DNA from 3 places in the Janthinobacterium sp. UMAB-60 genome. Region 3 is predicted to be linked to each of the others. Evidence: predicted binding sites of a transcription regulator. Region 3 holds the regulator's gene; each other region holds the start of a gene.
The links. Region 3 encodes FNR, which switches genes on or off when oxygen is low (the NO sensors DNR and NnrR bind a similar motif). Its sites were predicted from a motif close to TTGATNNNNATCAA; they were not measured.

Region 1 (4,778 bases), on a different contig from region 3:
CCACAAGGGCGACGCCGACGGCATGATCTGCGGCACCTTCGGCACCACCCAGCTGCACCTGAAATACATCGATCAGGTGCTGGGCAAGCGCGCCGGCAGCAATGTCTACGCGGCCATGAACGTCTTGATCATGCCGGAGCGCCAGCTGGTGATGGTCGACACGCACGTCAACGAAAACCCGGACGCCGGGCAATTGGCCGAGATCACCATCATGGCCGCCGAAGAGATGACCCGCTTCGGCCTGTCGCCGCGCGCGGCCCTGCTGTCGCATTCGAACTTCGGTTCCAGCGACAGCGCCTCGGCGCAAAAGATGCGCGCCGCGCTGGCCATCATCAAGGAACGCGCGCCGGACCTGGAAATCGACGGCGAAATGCACGGCGATACGGCCCTCGACAGCAAGCTGCGTCAAAAAATCATGCCGAATTCGGCACTGAAGCACGATGCCAACCTGCTGGTCATGCCGAACATCGAGTCGGCCAACATCGCCTACAACCTGGTGAAAACGGCCGCCGGCAACGGCATCGCCGTGGGTCCGATCCTGCTCGGCTGCGCCAAGCCCGTGCACATTTTGACGCCATCGGCCACCGTGCGCCGCATCGTCAACATGACGGCCTTGTGCGTGGTTGATGCCGTAGCGCAACGCAAGGTCTAAGGCTGTCGCTGTCAATTGAAAGCCGCGCCATCCGCAAGGGTGGCGCGGCTTTTTTACGTCAGTGCGCCATCAGCACGGGTAATGTCATCTGGCGCAACACGGTTTCCGTGACGCCGCCCAGCAGGATTTCGCGGAAGCGCGCGTGGCCGTAGCCGCCCATTACCAGCAGGTTCGCATGCACTTCGGCGGCCATGGCCAGCAGCGCCGCGCCGACGTCGCCCGTGGCGACGGCCGGGCGTACCTCGACGGGCACGCCATGGCGGCTCAGGTAGGCGGCGATGTCGGCGCCCGGATGGCGGGCCGGCTGCGCATGGCCGGTCGGCGGATGCAGCAGGGCCAGCACCACCAGGCGCGCCGCGCGCAACAGCGGCAGGGCGTGGCCGATGGCGCGCGTCGCTTCCATGCTGCCATCCCAGGCCACCACCACGGTGTTGCTGACTTCCGCAAACTGGCCGCTGCGCGGCACGATCAGCACGGGACGCGCCGCGTTCAGCATCACGTAGGGCACCAGGTCGCTCATGGCGCCGGGCAGTGCTTCGCTGTCGTCGTGCTGGCTGAGCACTGTCAAGTCGCTGTAGCGGGCGCTGACGGCCATGCCGCCATCTTCATCGTCTTCGATCAGACGCCGTTCGAGCGAGACGGCGCCGGCCTGGCGCGCCAGCGTTTCAAACTGGTCCAGCGCCTGATCCGCCTGCCCATGCAGGGCGTTGATCTGCGCCGCCACGGCGCCGCCGCGCATGCCGCGGTTGTTTTCCAGGGTAAAGCGCGACATGCCCGTCATCGCCGCGCCGATCAGGTGCGCCTGGTGCGCGTGCGCCAGCCGCGCCGCGATGGCGATGCGCTGCGGCGCATGGCGCGACAGGTCGGCGTGGACGAGGATGGATTTATAAGCCATGGTGTCATTCGCTAGTCAGGATGGCAACAAGGCTAGAACGACAACGTGGGCAAGTCCAGCATTGCCGTAGTGGCCAGGGATTTTCTTATGCTGGGCTTGACGTGGGTCAAGAAAACACGGGCCGTGGCCTTGTGCAAGGCGACGGCCAGGAAATTGCGAGCTGTTTGATGTGCATCAAAATGCCTGGCCCACTGCCGGCGATAATGGCATCGAACTCCTTGCCCTTCCAGTGGTCTGCATCGGCGCCGGCGCCATCTGTCCGGCACTGCTTTGTGTGACGCAACAACGCTGGCCGTGGCGGGAGTTCACTTAATTGTAGGGCTGCAAGTCCAGCCACACGGCATACGACAGGCGCTTGCCGTTCCACAGGCCGCCGCCACGGATGACGGCGTCGCACGAGGTCAGCTGGCCCACCAGGTCCATGCGGCCCAGGTTGCGGCGCAGGCGCAGGGCGTCGTTGTGCGACAGGTAACCGACCAGCTGGCCATCGATGAAGACGGCGATGGCCTTGTCCTGGAACGGATTGGCATCGTCGCAGACGAGCAGGGCCAGGCATTTTTCTTCCGCGTTGCCGGGACCGTGTTCGCCGGCCAGTGTGGCGATGGCGCTCTGGTACATCGCTTCGTTTTCCACTTCCGACGCAAAGCGCCCCTCGTCGTTCCAGTGGTGCGCCGGTGCGCCCGCGGGAATCGCCGGCACGTACTGGCGCACCGAGACGAGTGGCTTGTGCAGCGGTTTGACGGGCGTGCGGCCGCTGAAGACGTAGTACAGCAGGGCGATGACGATCACGATGGCAAGCAGGTAAAGCATGGTATCTCTCTGATTTCTAAGGGGGAAGCCGGGAACGCGGGCGCGCCGCGCGGCGTTGCCGCTACTATAGCAAGTTCGCCGCCTGCTTCCCGGTAAATCTGGCCATCAGATGGCGGCGCCGGCGCAGCGCGCGCGGGTCGTTCAGCACGATGGGCGCGGCGCCCGTCAGGCCCGAATAATACTGGCCGTGCCGACGCAGCACCGTGGCATAGTCGCGCCACGCGTGGCCGTGCGCCAGCATGCGCGCGTCGCAATCGACTTCGATGGCAAAGCGCAGCCGGTGCAACTGCCACCACAGGGGCAGGTTCCACGGCATGAGCACGATCAAGGCGTAGGCCAGGGCCAGCAGCAGCGGGTCGCGCGCGGCCAGCCGGCATTGTGCGTGCGCCAGCAGCAGCGCCTGTTGCTGGGGAGGAATCAGTTGCAGCCAGACGGGCATCACGATACGCGGTCGCAGCAGCCCCGCCACGCAAGGGCCAATGCCGCCACTCAAGTACACGGGCGTGCCCAGCAAGGTGCTCTTTTGCCAGCGGCGCTGGTGCGACAGCAGCCAGATGCTGCGCAGCGCCAACATCAAGAGCATGCCGCTGGATAAGACAAACCAGCCCAGTTTCAGCTGTGCCTGCTCCGCCGGCATGGCTGCCAGCACGCCGGGCAGCCATGCCAGGGGCACGATGACGGACGCGGCGATGGCCGCCAGCCACAGCCAGCGCGTCGGGCGTCCGCGCCGCTGCCGCGCGCGTTCGGCGCGCCAGGCGGCGGCGCTCAACAGCAGCGCCAGCGCCATGCTGCATAGCAGCCAGACAGGCATCGGGCGCCTAGCGCTTCAGCGCCATGCCGACCGAGGCGGGCGCCGTGTGCTGGAAGCCGAATTGCGCGTACAGGTCTTGCGCCTGGCCATCGGCGATCAGGCTGACATACGCGCTTTCCGGCACCGCCGTCTCGATGAATTGCATGATCTCGCGCATGATGCGCTTGCCCAGGCCCTTGCCCTGGTGTGCCGGCAGCACGGCGATATCGGTCACCTGGAAGAAGCAGCCGCCATCGCCGATGATGCGGCCCATGCCCACCACGGCGTCGCCATGCAGGATTTGCACGGCAAACAGGGAGTGTGGCAAGCCCTTGGCCGCCGCGTCCGTGCTTTTCGCGCTCATGCCGGCGGCCACGCGCAGCTGCTGGTAGGTGGCGATGGAGGGGATGGCCAGGCGGGTGGTGTAGGGCGATGCTGCGGTCAAGGCTGTCTCCTGTCGAAATAGTTGGAGCGGCAATTATAGGCGGCGATGGGCTTGCGGGGCGGCACGCTTTATTCGCCCGTGCCTATGTCGTGCGCGCCGCTTTTGCGCTATGGTGGCGTCATCCCTCTATTTGTTGAAAGCACGCCATGTCCGCAGGATTTACCGCCACCGAGTTGTCCGTCATGAATGAAGACGACGCCCTGATCACCACCCTGGCCGCGCCGGCCGGCAAAGGCGAGCCCGTCTACCTGATGTTGCAGCGCGCGGACGAGTATGACGAGCAGGACGTCGCCATGGGCATGGACGAACCGTATATTGAATACTGCGGCCAGGAATTTGCCTGGTATGGCCACATGCACGCCGTCATCCTGCATCCGAACCGCTTGTCCGTGCAGATGGATGCCGAGGCGGCCATGCAGATGGATGACGACGGCCAGATCGACGTGCGTTTCAATTTGACGCCGGAGCGCTACGCCCAGCTGCAGCAGGCGCTGCGCACCACGTTCGAGGGCTGCGACTACTATCGCGAGGAACGTTGATCTGCACGGACGACGCCGGCCATGGCGTCGTCTATGCTCGGTAGCTGCTATTGACTGCGGGAGAAGACGATGACGGTGCTGATACTCGGTTTGCTGCTGTTCCTGGGCTTGCACTCGGTGCGTATCGTCGCCGATGGCTGGCGCAGCGCCCAACTGGCGCGTCTCGGCGAAAAGCGCTGGAAAGGGCTGTATTCGCTCGTGGCGTTTGCCGGGCTGGGCCTGATCATCTGGGGCTATGCCCTGGCGCGCCAGCACGCGCTGGTGCTGTGGACGCCGCCCATGGGTTTGCGCCACGCCAGTGGCCTGCTGATGCTGTTCTCGCTGATTTTATTGGCGGCGGCCAATGTGCCGCGCAACCGCATCAAGACCTGGGTGCACCACCCCATGCTGCTGGGCACGCAACTCTGGGCCGTGGCGCATCTGCTGGCCAACGGCAGCGTGGCCGACGTGCTGCTGTTCGGCGGCTTCCTCGCCTGGTCGTCGGTGGATCTGTATGCCGCCGTGCTGCGCGACCGCGCGGCCGGCGTGGCGTACCCGGGCGGCACCATGCCAGGCACCCTGATCGCCATCGGCGCTGGGGTCGCGCTGTGGCTGCTGCTGGCGTTTTGGCTGCATGGCGTGCTGTTTGGCGTGCGGCCGTTTGGTTA
Region 2 (4,778 bases), on a different contig from region 3:
TTCAGAAAGGAATCGCTGTCATCGATCAGCACGGTGAGGGTCGGATGGGTGTAGACGGGCAGTTGCATGCGTCACCTTGCTAGGAAGTGGGTTGGAAGCGGGCAGGCACGGGCTGGGGAAATTCCAGGATGAAGATCGCATACGCATGCTCGCGCGAGACGCAGCGGATGCGCGCCTGCCAGGCGTGGGCGATCTGCCGGCACAGGGCCAGGCCGATGCCGCTGCCGTTGTGCACGGGATACGAATAAAAACGCTCGAAGATCAGCGGCAGGCGGTTGCGCGCGATGCCGCAGCCCGTGTCGATGAACAGCAGCCTGGGCACGGGGCGGGCGCCGTCGATGATGATGCGCACGCGGCCCTTGCCGGCGCGGTGGATGCTTTTCAAGGCATTGCGCAGCAGGTTCAGCAGGATCACCACGCACAGTTCGTCCTGTCCCGCGAACTGGAAGTCGGCGCGCACGTCCACCGTGACGCTGGCGCGCTGCTTGTTGCCGGTAAACGGATAGCGCTTGAGCACGGAATTCACCATGTCCAGCATCGACAGCGCCTGGCTCGGTTCCAGGTTGCGGTTGACGGCGCTGGCGCTCAGGAGGAACAGGTCGATCATGTGCTGCATGTGGCGCACCTCGAACTGGATGCGCGACAGCGCTTCCTGCAGCGGCGACATGGCCTCGGCTTCGCCCGCCAGCTGCGGCAGCAGGCGGCGCATGCCGCGCACGTTCGCCTCCACGCTGGTCAGCGGCGTGCGCAGTTCGTGCGCCACGGAACCGAGCCCGGCGGCCAGACCCGCCAGCCGCTCCTGTTCCAGCACCTTGCCGCCCACTTTCACGACGGACAGCGCGGCGATGGTGAACCAGTGCACGGGCAGCTGCTGCAGCACTGCGCGCTGCAGCAGGAAGCCGCCTTCGCCCTGCACGATGACGGCCAGGCAGGCGGCGCCCGTGCCGATCAGGTAGGCGCGGCACGCCAGTTTTGTCTCGAAATGAAACAGCACCACCAGGCCGATCAGCAGCGATTCGCTCCAGATGGACGACGCATGGTTCATCACGAACATGAAGGTAAAGAAGAACGGCAGGATGTAGCTGAGGGCGAACAGCAGGTAGCGCGACAGCCAGCGGGCCGAAAAGCAGCGCGCGAACAGGCCGGCCACGCAGATGCCCACGCCCGTCAGGCGCAGGGTCAGGTTTTCATAGGCTTGCGGGAAAAAAAACTGCCACAGCAGGTAGTACAGCGGCATGGCCACCGTGCCCACGGCAGCCAGCATGGCAACCCGGGTGGCCAGGTGCTCATGCGGCGCGCGCTCATGCAGCAGCGAATGGAGCAGTGTCTGGCGCACGCGTTGCCGCCAGTATGTCCATCGTCCTTGCCATTGCTGCGTCATGACTCTGCCTTGATGCTTTCCAGAACGTCATCATCGCGTAATTTTTCCTGGTTGAACGGCTATCTGACTGGACATTGATATACGTCAATGGACGGGTTGGCAACACGGTCAAGGTTTTAATCTGCAGCAAACATTTCCCCAGGAGAAAACTTATGACCATTATGACCAGCCTTCACGCCCCGTCGTTTGCCCGCGCCGAACACTGCCTGCCCGATTACATCGTGCGGCGCATGGATGCGCATCATGTCACGCGCATCGAGCAATTGCTGGGCGGCCAGCATCCGCATGCCTGGCAGCCCACGCCGGCCGATGCCATTTTTCTGGCAGGTAATGATTACCTGTCCATCGCCGCCGAACCGGCCCTGGTGGCGGCCCAGGTGGCATCCCTGCAGGCGAACGCGGGCGGCATGCTGATGTCGGCCGTGTATTTGCAGGAAGGCAGCGAGCAGCACCGGCTGGAAAGCCGGCTGGCCCGCTTCATGGGCTGCGAGGATGGCATCCTGGCGCAGTCCGGCATGGCGGCTAACGTCGGCTTGTTGCAGTGTATTGCCGGCCCCGGCATTCCCGTCTACCTCGATATGCAGGCCCATGCGTCGCTGTGGGAAGGCGTGCTGTCGGCCCAGGCCCAGGCCGTCGCCTTTTTGCACAACGACATGACGCATTTGCGGCGGCAGGTAGAAAAGCATGGCCGCGGCGTGATCGTCGTCGATGCCCTGTACAGCACCAACGGCAGCCTGGCGCCCCTGCTGGAATTGCTGGACATCGCCGAGCGCAGCGATTGCGTGGTGGTGGTCGACGAGTCGCATTCGCTGGGCACGCACGGCCCGCAGGGCGCGGGCCTGGTGGAGGAGTGGGGACTGGGACACCGTGTGCATTTCCGCACGGCTTCGCTGGCCAAGGCGTTTGCCGGGCGTGCCGGCTTCATCAGCTGTTCCAGCCGCTTCAAGGGATATTTCTTGTCCGAATCGCGCCCCGCCATCTTCAGTTCCTGCCTGCTGGCGCATGAACTGGCCTGGCTGGGGGCGGCGCTCGATTTCATCATGGCCGCCGACGGGCGCCGCGCCGCCTTGCGGCGCCACACGCTGCAGGTGCGCGAGGGCTTGCGCGAGCTCGGCTACAACGTCAGCGACGGCACGGAGCAGATCGTGGCGCTGGAGGCGGGCGGCGAACCGGCCACCCTGGCCCTGCGCCAGGCGCTGGAACGGCACGGCATTTATGGCGCCATGTTCTGCGCCCCGGCCACGGCGAAGAACCGCGCCCTCGTGCGCCTGACCCTCAATTCCGCCCTCGACGACGCAGACATCGCCAGGCTGCTGGCCGCCTGCACCGCCATCCGCGACGAGACGGGCGTGGAGCAGTGGCCATCGACGCGGCGCCTGCGCAGGCTGGCGCTGGTATAAGGGGGAGCGCGTCAGCCGTTGCCTGGCTGGCTGCCGGCGATGCCGCCCAGCAGCATGGACAGCGGTGCCAGCTGCTCCGCGCTGGCGCTGCCCAGCAATTCCTGGCCCAGCGCCTGCGCCGTCGCATCGGCGTGGATCAGCAGGGCTTGCCCCGCCTCGGTGATGACGGCATAGCCGACGCGGGCATCGCGCGCATCGGCCTGGCGCGCCACCAGGCCGATTTTTTCCAGCGGTATCAGCGAGCGCGTGATGCCGGACGCCGTCAGCGCCAGGCGCTCGGCCAGGTCGATGCGGCGCAGGCGGCCACCGGGCGCCCGCTGCAAGTGGTACAGCAATTGATAATCGCCAAAGCTCAGGCCGTGCAGATTGCCCAGGATGCTGTCGAAGCGGCGCACGATGAGCGCCTGGGCGCGCGCCAGGCGCAGGCAAAAGTCCAGCGCGCTGGCGCCGTCCGGCGACGGGGAAGTGTGATCGGTCATGGTTTTCTTTGTGTTGGCTGCGCAGTGCTTGAGTGCGCAAGTGTAAAGCAATACTGTTCAATACAGTGCTTGCCCCCGCTCCTGCAGTTGCTCCTGGTGCAGCGCCAGCAGGGCATCGAGCTCGGCCTCCGCATCGAAGGCGGGGTCGTCGGGCACCTTGACGGCGTCGAGCAGCTCGAAGTGGAAGGCCGCTTCCCCGTCGCGCCGCCAGTCCGCCTGCAGGCGGGCGTTGCGGTGCGTGCCCAGCTTGAGTTCGAAGCGGTGGCGGTTCAGCGCGCCCGGCGCGTTGCGGCTGCGTTCGAGCAGGGTGCGCCCGCTGGGCACGTGGCACAGCGCGATGATGCCCAGCGCTGGCGCTTGTTGCCGGTAGGCCGTTTTCAGGGCCGCTTGTCGTGTTTTATCCATGGTGGAACTTTCTCAAGGTGAAGATACGGAAGGGTTGCCCGCGATGTGCGGGATGTCCGTCCACAGGGCGGCGGCCACGGCGGCCGCCAGCAGCAGGGCGCCGCCGCCGCAGAACAGCTCGCCCACGCTCAGGTGGCGCAGCAGCGCGCCCGTGGCGGCCGCCGACAGCGGCGCGAGGCCCAGGAAGATGCCCATGAACAGCGCCATCGCCCGTCCCAGCATGGCGGGCGCCACGCGCCGCTGTATCCACGTAAAGATGGCCACCTGCAAGTAGCCGCCCAGCAGCCCCGTGACGGCCAGCAGGGCCGCGCCTTGCCAGGCTGTGCTGATTTGTCCCAGCGCCATCAGCAAGCAAGCCACGACGGCATCGACCAGCAGCAGGGTGGCGCCGAAATGGCGGCGCAGCCAGGCGCCGCCCAGGCTGGAGGCCAGCATGCCGGCCAGGGTGCCGGCGCCGTGCGCGCCCATCAGCAAGCCCAGCGCCGCGGCGCCGTGCAGGCGTTCGCTGGCCAGCACGGGTAAGGCCACGTGCAGCGGCCCCATGACGAAGAAGGCCACCAGCGCCCAGTAGGCATAGCAGCTGCGCAGGGGCAGGTCGCGCCACACCATGGACAGGCCCGCCGCCATGTCGCGCCACATGCCTTGCGTCGCGGCGGCGGCCAGTGGCCGCAGCTTGACTTGGCGCAAGGTCCAGGCGGAAAACACAAACGTCAGCGCATCGATGGCAAAGGCGACGGCCAGCGCCGCCATGGGGGTTTTCTGCGCGCCGTCGTGGGCGCCCAGCACCAGCGCCGCCAGCAGGGGGCCGGCCAGCAGCGACAACTGGCGCGTGCCCATCTGCAAGCCGTTGGCATTCTGCAGCGATTGCGGCGGCACGGCTTGCGGCAGGATGGCCGTGCCGGCCGGGATGCCAAAGGCGGACGCGATGCCCAGCGCCAGCGCGGCCGCATACGCGAGTGCCAGGCTGACCTGGTCCAGCATCAGCAGCCCGGCCAGCGCCAGCAGGATGACAGCGTTCGCATATTTGCTCAGCAGCAGCACGCGCCGGGGCGAGTAACGGTCGGCGACGGTGCCGCCCAGCAAGATGAGTACGGCGCGCGGGGCGCCCATCAG
Region 3 (4,778 bases):
ATGGGCTGGCGCTGGCCGCTGGCCGCCTGGCGGATGGCCTTGGCCGTGGCCAGGCCGTCCATGACGGGCATGTGCCAGTCGGCCAGCACCACGTCGTACGGCTGCTGCTGCGCCAGGCGTTCGCGGTACAGTTCGATGGCGGCAAAGCCGGAGTCCACTTCGTCGGCCAGCCAGCCCCAGGCCTCGATCAGTTTGACGATCAGTTCGCGCGTGGTGCGGTTATCGTCGGCCACCAGCAGGCGCAGCTGGCCCAGGGCCGGCGTGCGCCGCGTTTCGGCCGGCTGCGCCAGCATCTCGAACGGCACGCTGAACCAGAAGCGGCTGCCCTTGCCTTCGCTGCTGGCCACGGCGATATCGCCACCCATCATGTGGATCAACTGCTTGCTGATGGCCAGGCCCAGGCCCGTGCCGCCGAAGCGCCGCGTGATGCTCTGGTCGCCCTGTGAAAAGGCGGCAAACAGCTGCTGTTGCTGCAGGTCCGTCATGCCGATGCCCGTGTCGCGTACTTCGAAGCGCAACCAGGCGCGGCCGTTCTCTTTCTCGGTCAGGCTGACGGCCACCACCACTTCGCCGCTCTCGGTGAACTTGATGGCGTTGCCGGCCAGGTTGACGAGGATCTGCTGCAGGCGCTGGGCGTCGCCCACCAGGCGGCGCGGCACGTCGGGCTCGACGGCGATGGCCAGTTCCAGCTCCTTTTCACCCGCATTCATGGTCATCGTCGTGGCCAGCGTGTTCATGACCTCGTCGAGGTCGAATTCGACGGGCGACAATTCCATGCGGCGCGCCTCGATCTTCGAATAGTCGAGCACGTCGTTGAGGATGCCCAGCAGCGACTGGCCCGCCACGCGCACCATGGTCAGATACTTGCGCTGTTCCGTATCGAGCCTGGTATTGCCCAGCAAATACACCATGCCCAGCACGGCATTGAGGGGCGTGCGGATTTCATGGCTCATGTTGGCCACGAAATCGCTCTTCGCCCGGTTGGCCGCCTCGGCCCGGTCGCGCTCCTGTTCCAGTTCCGCCGCGCGCGATTCGAGTTCCTGCTGCAGGCGGTCGCGTTCGCTCATCAGGCCGTTGAACGCTTCCGTCAGTTCGCCGATTTCGTCGCGCTGCTGCACCGGCACGGGGGTGAAGCGGCTGCCGCTGGTGTGCAGCGCCCGCAGGGTATCGCGCAGGCGTACCAGCGGCGACAGCAGGCGCACGGTGACCCAGCCCAGAACGGCTGCGGCCAGCAGCGAGGCGAGGGTGCTCCACAGTACCAGCCGGTACAGCACGCCATCGAACGGTTCGAAGGCGTCGTCGAGGGGCAGCGAGGCGGCCAGCAGCCAGTTCACCGATTTCAGGCGCTTGAAGCTGTTGACGGCCGTGATGCCGCGGCTGTTGGTGCTGACCATGGTGCCTTCGCCATCGTTCTTCAGCAGCTGGGTCGTCGTCAGGTTGGCGTTCGGCTGGCGTGGCTGCAGCAAGCGGTCGGTATCGGGGTGCAGCACGTAACGCGGCACGGCGCCGCGCGTGAGGATGAAGTAATAGCCGCTCTTGCCGATCTTTTCCGAACGCAGGCGTCCCAGCAGGTTGTCCTTGTACAGGCGCAGCACGCCGATCACCACGCCGGCCACCTGGCCATCGGCCGTGAGCACGGGCGCGACCATCTGCACGATGGGCATGCCGCTCGATTTGCCCAGCATCGGCTCGGTGATCATGGGCTGGCGCGTGCGCAAGACGGTCTGGAAATACTCGCGCTCGGCCACGTTGATGCCGATGCGGCCCGTGACCAGCGGCATGTCGGCCACGACGGCGCCGTGCGCATCGAGCACCAGCACGTCGTCGAACAGCACCAGCATCGCGCGGCGCGAATAGTATTCGCGCAATTGGGCGGGCTGGCCGATCAGTTCCGGCGGCTGCTGCCTGGCCGTCAGCGTGACGATCTGCAGCAGCATGCCCAGCTTGTCGTCGAGTTCGGCAGCGGTGCGGGTGATCAGGGCAGATTGCTGGCTCAGCAGTACTCGGGTGAAGTCGGCGCGCATGTGCTGCAGCTGGATCATGGTGACCAGCGCGATCATGGCGATCGAGGTCAGGCTGGTGGCCAGCGCGACTTTTGCTTTGATGCCGAGTGGCTTCATGATTTCCTTTTCAGTACCGGGCGGCACAGGCGGCAGATAATGCTGTCAGGAATTTTCCTATCAATGCCCCAGCTTGGCAAGCGCCACCGCGCAAATTGCCCTCCCCGCATGGGCTTTTGACGATGTTGCCATATAATCAAAGTCAGAACGTCGTTTATTCAGCGGAACTGCGGTGAAATTGGCACACGGCAACCCTGTATGCAGTAAACTTGTTGTTGCATTTTCTAAAAGGTACCGACATGACTGAAGCGCTACTCACTCCCACCATGCCCACAGTGACCGTGGAAGCGTTGCGTGCGCGATGCTCGACCTGCAGCATGCATCAATTGTGCCTGCCAATGGGCCTCGATGTGGGCGACATGGACCGGCTGGACCAGATCATCGGCCGCCGCCGCAAGATCGTGCGCGGTGCCTCGCTGTTCCGCATCGGCGACTCGTTCCAGAACCTGTACGCGATCCGCCTGGGGCACTTCAAGACGTACCAGATCAATCCGGGCGGCGAAGAGCAGGTGACGGGTTTTCAGATGGCTGGCGAACTGCTGGGCATGGATGCCATCAGCGCCGACCGCCACCACTGTAATGCGGTGGCGCTGGAAGACAGCGAAGTGTGTGAAATTCCTTTTTCCAGCCTGGAACAATTGCTGGGCAATATGCCGACCCTGCTGCGCCATTTCCATCGCATGATGAGCCAGGAAATCACGCGCGAGCAAAGCGTCATGCTGTTGCTGGGCAATATGCAGGCGACCCAGCGTTTTGCCGCCTTTATCGTCAACCTGGCTTCGCGCTATGAAGCGCGCGGCTATTCGGCCAGCAAATTTCAGCTGCGCATGTCGCGCGAGGAAATCGGCAATTACCTGGGGCTGACCATCGAGAGCGTCAGCCGTTTATTGTCGAAATTCAAGAAGGAAGGCTGGCTGCGCGTCTCCAACCGCGAGATCGAGATCTTGCAGCCGGCCAAACTGAAGGCCATTACGGCCGGTACCGACGTCTGCAAATAAGGCTTACAGCTCTTCATCGGCGTGCAGCGCGATGCTGCGCTGCAGCGGCCAGGTCCAGATGCCGGACAGGCGCCACTCGCGTTTGTCGTTTTCCACCAGTACTTGCCAGCGGCTGCGTTCGAGCATCGGCAGCGCTACGGAAAAATTGCCGGCCGCATCGGGCTGCACCAGCAGCTTGATATCCTTTTCCGGCAGTGTCGCATGCGCCAGATGCAGCTGCAACGGACCCTGATAAGCCTTGCCGAAGCTGTGCACGGAACCACTGAGGCGCGCTGACGCCACATCATAGGACAGGCTGGTATCCATGGCCAGGTCGCTGGCGATCGTGTCGCGCCGCAAGTCCTGGTTGATCGCCTTGCCCTGCTTGTAATAATCACCCACCACCAGCGCATCGGGCTGCGTAAACGCGATATACGCCATGCAGCTGCCGACGACCACGGACAGGCCGGGACCGATCATCAGCAGCCAGGGCCAGCGATGCTTGTACCACGGTGCAACGGGAGGTTGCAGTTTCAGACTGTCGGACATTTTGTTCTCCTTGGGGGCGGACCCTGTGGGTCTGACCCCAGCTTTTGCTTCCGGGTTGAAAATCAAGTGACCCTAACGCATGATTGATGATACCCCTACGGCGAAATACCGGGGTCGGACCCAGAGGGTCCGACCCCGAATCAACATCACCGCGGCACGATGAAGACCGCGCTTTCACGCACATGCAGCGACGGGTCGTCCAGCGAGTGCAATTCGATCGCAATCTTGTTCGACCCCTTTTCTCCCACGCCGTGCGGCACGCGCAGGCGGATCGGCCAGCCCAGCGTTTCCGTCGGCTGCAAGGTCACCTCTTCGCGCGTCAGCAAGGTCAGGCCCGGCAAGCCGGAAGCGCTGATTTTGAAATGCTGGGTTTGCTCGGACGTGTTCATGATCTGCAGGCGGTAGACGTTTTCGATCATGCCGTCTTCCACTTCGCGTCCCATCGAACCGCGGTCGCGGATCACGTCCATTTTCAGGGGCGTGCGCAGGGCCAGCGAGGTACACACGGCGATGATGATCAGGGCCAGGATGGAAGTGTAGATCAAGACGCGCGGGCGCATGGCGCGCTGGCGTATCTGCTTCGAATTGAAGTTGTTTTCCATCGCATGGTCGGTACTGTAGCGTACCAGTCCCCGTGGCCGCTCGACCTTGTCCATCACGGTATTGCAGGCATCGACGCAGGCGGCGCAGCCGATGCATTCATACTGCAGGCCGTTGCGGATATCGATGCCGGTCGGACACACCTGCACGCACAGCGTGCAGTCGATGCAATCGCCGAGCTTGTCGTTGTTGCCGGCCTTCTTGCTGATGGCGCCACGCGGTTCGCCGCGCTTGGCATCGTAAGTGATGATCAGGGTGTCCTGGTCGAACATGGCGCTCTGGAAGCGCGCGTAGGGGCACATGTATTTGCACACCTGCTCGCGCAGCCAGCCCGCGTTGCCGTAGGTTGCCAGGCTGTAGAACAAGACCCAGAACCATTCCCAGGGACCGAAATTGAGGGTGGTCACCGCCTGCGCCAGTTCCTTGATCGGCGTGAAGTAGCCGACAAAGGTAAAGCCCGTCCACAGGGCGATGGCGCCCCATACCAGGTGCTTGGCCGTCTTCTTGACGGCCTTGCGCACGGAGGGTCCCT

Region 1: the regulator FNR is predicted to act here: its motif matches at 1,712-1,725, upstream of K0F86_RS01435 (universal stress protein).
Region 2: the regulator FNR is predicted to act here: its motif matches at 1,456-1,469, upstream of cqsA (alpha-hydroxyketone-type quorum-sensing autoinducer synthase).

What each region holds. Positions count from the first base shown of each region.
Region 1 is NZ_LT607482.1:317,536-322,313, forward strand. It holds gene K0F86_RS01430 (NADP-dependent malic enzyme) at 1-652, shown strand, start outside; gene K0F86_RS01435 (universal stress protein) at 711-1,547, opposite strand; gene K0F86_RS01440 (hypothetical protein) at 1,857-2,357, opposite strand; gene K0F86_RS01445 (M56 family metallopeptidase) at 2,422-3,168, opposite strand; gene K0F86_RS01450 (GNAT family N-acetyltransferase) at 3,176-3,592, opposite strand; gene K0F86_RS01455 (Imm10 family immunity protein) at 3,739-4,131, shown strand; gene K0F86_RS01460 (NnrU family protein) at 4,201-4,778, shown strand, end outside.
Region 2 is NZ_LT607494.1:91,086-95,863, forward strand. It holds gene K0F86_RS19875 (response regulator) at 1-68, opposite strand, end outside; gene K0F86_RS19880 (HAMP domain-containing sensor histidine kinase) at 80-1,336, opposite strand; gene cqsA (alpha-hydroxyketone-type quorum-sensing autoinducer synthase) at 1,534-2,781, shown strand; gene K0F86_RS19890 (MarR family winged helix-turn-helix transcriptional regulator) at 2,793-3,260, opposite strand; gene K0F86_RS19895 (GIY-YIG nuclease family protein) at 3,318-3,665, opposite strand; gene K0F86_RS19900 (MFS transporter) at 3,678-4,778, opposite strand, start outside.
Region 3 is NZ_LT607485.1:356,854-361,631, forward strand. It holds gene K0F86_RS09590 (response regulator) at 1-2,120, opposite strand, end outside; gene fnr (fumarate/nitrate reduction transcriptional regulator Fnr) at 2,360-3,118, shown strand; gene K0F86_RS09600 (FixH family protein) at 3,122-3,646, opposite strand; gene ccoG (cytochrome c oxidase accessory protein CcoG) at 3,793-4,778, opposite strand, start outside.